DNA from 2 places in the Chromobacterium sp. INPA-IVC genome. Region 2 is predicted to be linked to the other one. Evidence: riboswitches for the same ligand, from Rfam matches in the RefSeq annotation. Region 2 holds a riboswitch; the other holds the start of a gene.
What was found. Region 2 has a riboswitch for cobalamin ahead of ACX17K_RS05365 (TonB-dependent receptor domain-containing protein). Riboswitches for the same ligand answer to the same signal wherever they lie in the genome.
Positions count from the first base shown of each region.

Region 1: another riboswitch for cobalamin. It lies ahead of ACX17K_RS02885 (CbtB domain-containing protein); the one in region 2 lies ahead of ACX17K_RS05365 (TonB-dependent receptor domain-containing protein).

Region 1 covers NZ_JBTNLS010000002.1:3,312-6,708, reverse strand. Annotated here, with positions in the region: gene ACX17K_RS02900 (ATP-binding protein) at 1-126, shown strand, start outside; gene ACX17K_RS02895 (hypothetical protein) at 237-527, shown strand; gene ACX17K_RS02890 (CbtA family protein) at 624-1,364, opposite strand; gene ACX17K_RS02885 (CbtB domain-containing protein) at 1,380-1,592, opposite strand; adenosylcobalamin (AdoCbl) riboswitch at 1,595-1,756, opposite strand; gene ACX17K_RS02880 (histidine phosphatase family protein) at 1,812-2,381, shown strand; gene ACX17K_RS02875 (hypothetical protein) at 2,441-2,809, shown strand; gene ACX17K_RS02870 (DUF411 domain-containing protein) at 2,869-3,306, shown strand; gene ACX17K_RS02865 (chitosanase) at 3,365-3,397, opposite strand, start outside.
Region 2 covers NZ_JBTNLS010000002.1:542,554-545,950, reverse strand. Annotated here, with positions in the region: gene cobT (nicotinate-nucleotide--dimethylbenzimidazole phosphoribosyltransferase) at 1-1,020, opposite strand, end outside; cobalamin riboswitch at 1,142-1,349, shown strand; gene ACX17K_RS05365 (TonB-dependent receptor domain-containing protein) at 1,476-3,302, shown strand; gene cobU (bifunctional adenosylcobinamide kinase/adenosylcobinamide-phosphate guanylyltransferase) at 3,313-3,397, shown strand, end outside.

The DNA.
Region 1 (3,397 bases), 540 kb from region 2:
GCGGGGTTGGGCTTGTCCATCGTCAGGACCATCGCGGAGCGGGTAGGCGCGAGGGTGAGCCTGTCTTGCCGGGGCGCGTCCGGCCTGCGGGTATCGGTCAGCATGCAGGCGGCGAGAGAAGAGTGAGGCGGGCTAAGTCTGGGCTAAGTCTGGGCTGCTAAGTTGAAATGGCATGATGCTGCGCGTGCGTCCCGCATCGCGCCGTTGCGCGTTCGAATCCTTTCGGGAGACACACCATGATGATCGCCTCTGTTTCCACCCAGGCCCCTCAAACACCTGCGGCCTCTCCGGCCGCATCGACGCAAGACGCCGCGCCGTCCGCCGCATCCGCGCCGCCATCTCAAGCTCAAATCCAGGCGCAGGCTGCCCCGCCTGTGGTGCAGGACAAAGTGACTATCAGCAATGCGGCGCGGGTTTTGCAGGAGGCTGCGGAAACCGTGGCCCAAACCGCCAAGGAGGCGCAGCACGGAGACCGGCAGGCTCAGCATAAGCTGGCGGCGGAAGAGGCGAGGCGGGCCGCGCATTGATTCGCCCGCCGGGTTGGTGGCGCGGAGCTGTCCGAGCGGGCGCTGAAACAAAACACCCTCGCCGGAGCGAGGGTGTCGAAGCAGGGGGGCTTGCGCTCAGTTGACCTGGAAGGCGCCGCGGCGATCCTCCAGCAGCCGTTCTCCAAAGTGGCCGAACAGCAGGCCGAGGCCGGTCCACAAGATCGCCTGGATGCCGAATGACGCCATCCGGAAGCGCCATAGCAGCACGGCGGAGAATTGTTCGGGAATCTCGTTCACCTCCGGCAGCAGCAGCTGGACGATCGCCACCAACAGGATGAAGACGGCGGCGGCGATCAGCGTCGCGTTCCAGGCGCCGAAACGGGAGATCAGCTTGCGCGCCAGGAACACGGCGACGGCCAGCGCGGCCAGCGACGCGGCTATCATCGCGAAGAACAGCGCGGTGCGGGAGTCGATGGTGCCGGGGTCGCCCACCGATGGCGGATTGGGCGGGTATTTGAGGAAGGGCACCAGCGCGAACGAAATGAAGCCTAGCAAAGCCATCAGCGCGGACATCGCGCGGGCGCGCAAGGCGCCGATGCGGCCGTAGGCGAAGGCGAAGGCCAGCGCGAACAGGCCGCCGACGGCGGTGCCGAACACGCCGACGCCGACGAACAGGCCGATGCCGGACTGCACGCCTCGGCTGACCAGCTCCGGCGTTTCGTCAGGGTGGCCGCCGTTCTTTACCAACTCCATTTTTTCTTCGAAGGCGATCGCGCGATCCACCTGGGGCTCGCCGACGACCTTGGCGAAGCCGAAGGCCAGCAGGCTGGCCAGAAAGCCCGCGATCATGCCGCGGGTCAGCAGACTTCTGATCATGATGGAGCCTTCGCGTCAGTGGCAGGGGAAGCCCAGCAGGTGCCGGCCGTCGTGGACGAACTCGTGCACATACATGCTGTTGAAGATGGCGGCGGCGCCTTCTTCCACGCCGACGAAGTAGATCGCCAGCAGCATCAGAATGCTGCCGAAGACTGCCCAGGGCAGCAGTTCGCGAATGGGGAGGGACACGGGCTGGATAGCCGGCGCCATGACGGGGCTTGCATGCATGAGATATCTCCTTGAGGATGACGCGTCCTGAAACGGATGGTTGGCTGGATGCGAAGGCCTGACTTTTCATGCCTGTCCGCATGGCGGATCAGGCTGATACACAGTGGCGCGACCGTGCCGGATTCGCACCGGCTTCCTCGCATCGAGACGATGTGGATTCTAGAGAGCCGAGAGAAAATGTCAAAGAACTTCAGGGCGTTTTGACGGAGAGCCAAAAGCATGACGAGCCGTATCACCCTGCTGTGCGTGCCGGCGAGCCGCGCGCTGCGCGCCGGCCATTTTCCGGCGGACGATCCCTTGGGGCCGGAAGCGCTGGAACGCGCGGCGGGCCTGGCCGACTCGCTGGGCCTGGCCGACCTGGTGCTTCGCAGCCCGGAGCGGTGCGCCCGGCAGACTGCCGACGCGCTGGGCCGCGCGGCGGAGGCGGAAACCGCGTTGCGGGAGGCGGAGTATGGCCGTTGGCGCGGCCTGTCTCTGAAGGCGGTCGCGGCGGCGGAGCCGGAGGCCTTGAGCGCATGGTTGTCTGACCTTGAATGTCCGGCGCCTGAAGGGGAGTCGCTGCAGGCGATGGTCGAGCGCGTCGGCCATTGGTTCGAACATTTTGGCTGGCCGGCCGGCCACGCCCTGGTCATCGCCCACGGCAGCGTCATCAAGGCGATTCTGTTGCGGGCGCTGAATTTGCCGCCGCAGGCGTATAGGCAGATCGACATCGCGCCGCTGGCCCGGATCGAATTGTCCCGGCGCCAGGATCTGTGGCGCTTGCGCTTGGGGAGCGATGACTCCGCATGATGGGGACAGGTTTGATCTTTGTGCGCTTGCCTGGCCGGCCGGCATGGTATCGTCGCGGAATGAAAGCCTTGCGCCGCGCTCTGTTGCTGATCTTGCTGCAGCTGTCCCTCTTTGCCGGAGGGACGGCGGCGGCGCATGCGCCGTTGACGGGCATGGCGTCGCCCGAGGCGTGCGCGGCGATGAGCGCGTCGCGTGATTGCGCCGGGATGGCCGCCAAGCCATCCGCGAAGCATGCGGCGATGAATGGCGCGGCGGCCTGCGGTTCGGTCGCTTGCGCGCAGGCCTGCCTGCCGCTGTTTATCAAAGCTTCTCTGCCCGAGATGGTTGTTTTGCCTTCCCGCAGCGTAAGAGTGGCGACGCAGCCTGTTTTGTCCCCTGGACCGGTCCCGCCGCCGCCGCTGCGCCCTCCCTTGTTTGTCCTGGTTTGAGCTTTTCCGCGCGCCGTCGAGCGCGCGATCGATCCGGACATTTAAACCAGGAGGGCACCATGCCCCAGTTGCGTCATTTTCTGTTTACGGCCGTCTTGGCCGCCGCCAGCGCGTCCGCGTTGGCCGCCGTTCCCGTCACTGTTTACAAGAGCCCGAGCTGCGGCTGCTGCGAGGCTTACATCGCTTATCTGAAACAGAACGGTTTTGCCGTTTCCGCCGTCAATCGCGACGATATGCAGCAGGTGAAAAGCCAGCTCGGCGTGACGCCGGGCATGGGCAGCTGCCACACCGCCAAGGTTGGCCGCTACGTGGTGGAAGGCCATGTGCCGGCGGCCGCCATCAAGCGGCTGCTGGCCGGCAATAGCAAGCTGGTCGGCATCGCGGTGCCCGGCATGCCGCTGAATTCACCAGGGATGGGCGAGACCAAGCCCGGCACGCTGCCGGTGTATGCGATGTCGGCGGATCAGAAGACTGGGGTGCTGTACGGCCGCTTCTAAGCGTTGAAACGAAAACCGCGCGCGCCGGTTTCGATGGCGCGCGCGGTTCGGCCTATCCTTACTTCATTTCCCAGTCGGTCACTTTCTGCAC
Region 2 (3,397 bases):
GCTGACGCCGGCTTCTGCGAAGGTGGCCATGCCGTTGTGCAGCTTCACCGCCAGCTGCAGCAGCGGCACGCATACCGCGGCGCCGGAGCCTTCGCCCAGGCGCATGCCCAGGTCCACCAGCGGCGGCAGTTGCAAGGCTTTCAGCGCCAGATCATGGCCGGATTCCGCCGAGCGGTGGCTGGCCAGCAGCCAGTCGTGCAGCGAGGGCTCCATGGTCTTGGCGCACAGCGCGGCGGCGCTGGCGATGAAGCCGTCCACCAGCGACGGCACGCCCAGCCGCGCGCCTTCCAGGTAAAAGCCGGCGATGGCGGCGATTTCCAGGCCGCCCAGCTCGGACAGCGTGTCCAGGCCGCTGAGGTTTTCCCAGGCTACCCGGGCCAATGCGGTCTTTACCGCGCGGTGCTTGTTGGCCAGGCCGGCGTCGTCGACGCCGGTGCCGCGGCCCACCACCAGCTCCGGCGCCGCGCCGGTCAGCCGGCAGATCAGCGCCGCCGAGGCGGTGGTGTTGCCTATGCCCATGTCGCCGGCGATCAGCAGATTGGCGCCGGCCTCCACCGCGCGGCGGGCGGCGGCGCGGCCGGCCTCTAGCGCGGCAGCTGTTTCATCGGCGCTCATCGCCGCCTGTTTGGCCAGGTTCTGGCTGCCGGGTCTCACCTTGGCGTGGACGATGGGCAGCGCGGCCACATCGCCGGCCACGCCCACGTCCACCACTTCCAGCCGCGCGTCCAGCGCGCGCGCCAGCACGCAGATGGCCGCGCCGCCGTTGGCGAAGTTGCGCACCATCTCGGTGGTGACCGCGGAGGGGAAGGCGGATACGCCCTCCGCCGTGACGCCGTGGTCGGCGGCGAACACGGTGATAGCCGGCCGCAGATCTTCCGGCTGGGCGCGGCCCTGCCAGGCGGCGAAGCGGCAGGCCAGTTCCTCTAGCTGTCCCAGGCTGCCGGGCGGCTTGGTCAGGATGGCCTGACGGGCGCGGGCGGCGTTGCGGGCGGAAAGATCCAGGGGTTTGCTGCTGTTCATGGTATGGGCCTGCTGCGGGAGCGGACGTGGGTCCGGATGATGAATGGGAACCGGCGCGCGGCGTCGGCTGGACTCTAAGCATATTACTGCTTGGCCGGTGCCGCCAAAAGTCCGGCGGGTTATAATCCGCCGATCAGCAGGTGTCCCGAGGCGCGCGGTCTTGCGCGCCGGGATGAAACGGGAAGCCGGTGAGAAACCGGCGCTGCCCCCGCAACGGTAAGGCCTGGCGCGCATGCGCCCAGGCGGCGCAAAGACCACTGTCCTCGGGACGGGAAGGCGCGCCGCCGGCAAGGCCCAGCCCGGAGACCGGCCTGCGCTGCCACTGGCCGGAAGCCGGTGGACCACTGGAGTATCGCGGGGAGGCGATTCGACAGGCGTTTCGGTTCTGCCGTGCCGTCCTTTGCTGCTGTTGTCCTCTTCGCACTCAACGTTGACCTTATCGTGAGTGTGTTTTCATGTTCAAGCTTCAAATCTGCGCCGCGCTGACGGCGCTGGCCTGTTCCAGCCTGGCCCTGGCCGACGGCGTCCCCCAGTTCGCCGGCGATCCGGTGATCGTGACGGCGAGCCGCATCGCGCAGCCGCTGTCCAAAACGCTGGCTGACGCCACCGTGATCACCCGAGATGAAATCGAGGAAAGCGGCGCGCAGACGCTGCAGCAGGTGTTGTCGCGCCAAGCCGCTGTGACCATCGCCAGCAACGGCGGTCCGGGAACGACTAGCAGCATTTTCATGCGCGGAACTAATTCCAATCATACGGTAGTGCTGGTGGACGGTATTCGCATTTCATCGGCGACATTGGGCACTACAGCTATTCAGAACATCCCGTTGGAACAGATTGAACGCATCGAAATCCTGCGTGGCCCGGCCTCCAGCCTGTATGGCGCCGACGCCATCGGCGGTGTGATCCAGATCTTCACCCGCAAGGGCGAGGGCGAGCCGCGCTTCAACGCCGGACTGGAGGTCGGCAGCCGCGGCACCGGCAAGCTGAGCGCCGGCGTCAGCGGCAAGGTCGACAATACGGCTTATAGCTTGCAACTGGGACATGAGCAGTCCGACGGTTTTTCCGCGACCAATCCGAAGAGTGCGAGCTACAACCCGGATCGGGATGGCTACGGTACCGATAGCTACAGCGCGAGCGTGACCCAGACGCTGGCCCGCGGCCATGATCTGACGCTGCGCTTGTTCCAGAGCTTTGCCAAAGCGGATATTGACCAGAACCCGGTTGGCCAGGATTGGATCCGGACTCGGTTGACCGGCCAGAGCATCGAATCGAAAAACCAGTTCTCCGATATCTGGACCAGCACGCTGCGGTTCAGCCACAGCCAGGATAAGCAGGAAGTCTTCAGCGATGCGGCAAACGGGCAGCGCAACAGCCTGTATCAAACTACGCAGAACGAATGGTTGTGGCAGAACGATCTGTCGACCGATTTCGGCAAATTCACGCTGGGCGCGACGCATGGAGATCAGAAAATCGACAGCGACAGCGTGTTCGCCAAGAGTACGCGCAATACCCATGCCGCGTTCCTGACCTACCAGCTGGATCTGGGCAAGCATTTGCTGCAGGCAAGCGTGAGGCGCGACCATGATGATCAGTTCGGCGGCAAGACCACCGGCAAACTCGATTACGGCTATCGATTCGCCGATGGCTGGCTGGCGAGGGCTGGCTATGGCACCGCTTACAAGGCCCCGTCGTTCAATGACTTGTATGCGCCATTCAGCGGCAATCCCGCTTTACAGCCCGAAAGCTCGCGCAACGCCGAACTGGCACTGCAGTACCGCAAGAATCAAAGCATGTTCAGTGCGACCTTGTTCCGCAACGACATCGACAAGATGATTGTCTGGGCGCCGTCACCGCTGTTCTCCAACGATTGGAGCCCGAGCAATTTGAACAAGGCAACGATTAAAGGGATGACCATCGAGGCGTCTACGGTTTGGCTGGATACCAATTGGGGGATGAACATCACATTGATGGATGCCCGCGATCAGGCGACTGGCAATTGGCTGTTGCGTCGTCCGCGCCAAAGCGCCAATTTCAATGCCAGTAAGGAATGGGGCTTGTGGACTTTCGGCGCCGAGCAGCAGATCGCTTCTCGACGGACTGATTCTTCCAATACGTCGTTGCATGGTTACGGTATCACTAATGCCTTTGCCAACTACCGCTTCGCCAAGAGCTGGACCGCGACAGCCCGCGTCGACAACCTGTTCGACCGCGAATACGAAACCGCTTATGGCTACAACACCGGCGGTCTGGGCGCCTTCATCGGCGTGCGTTACAGCCAATAAGGGACAATCCATGGCCCATCTGATCACCGGCGGCGCCCGCAGCGGCAAGAGCCGTCATGCCGAAGACCTGGCCCGCCGTCATGGCGGACCGGTGT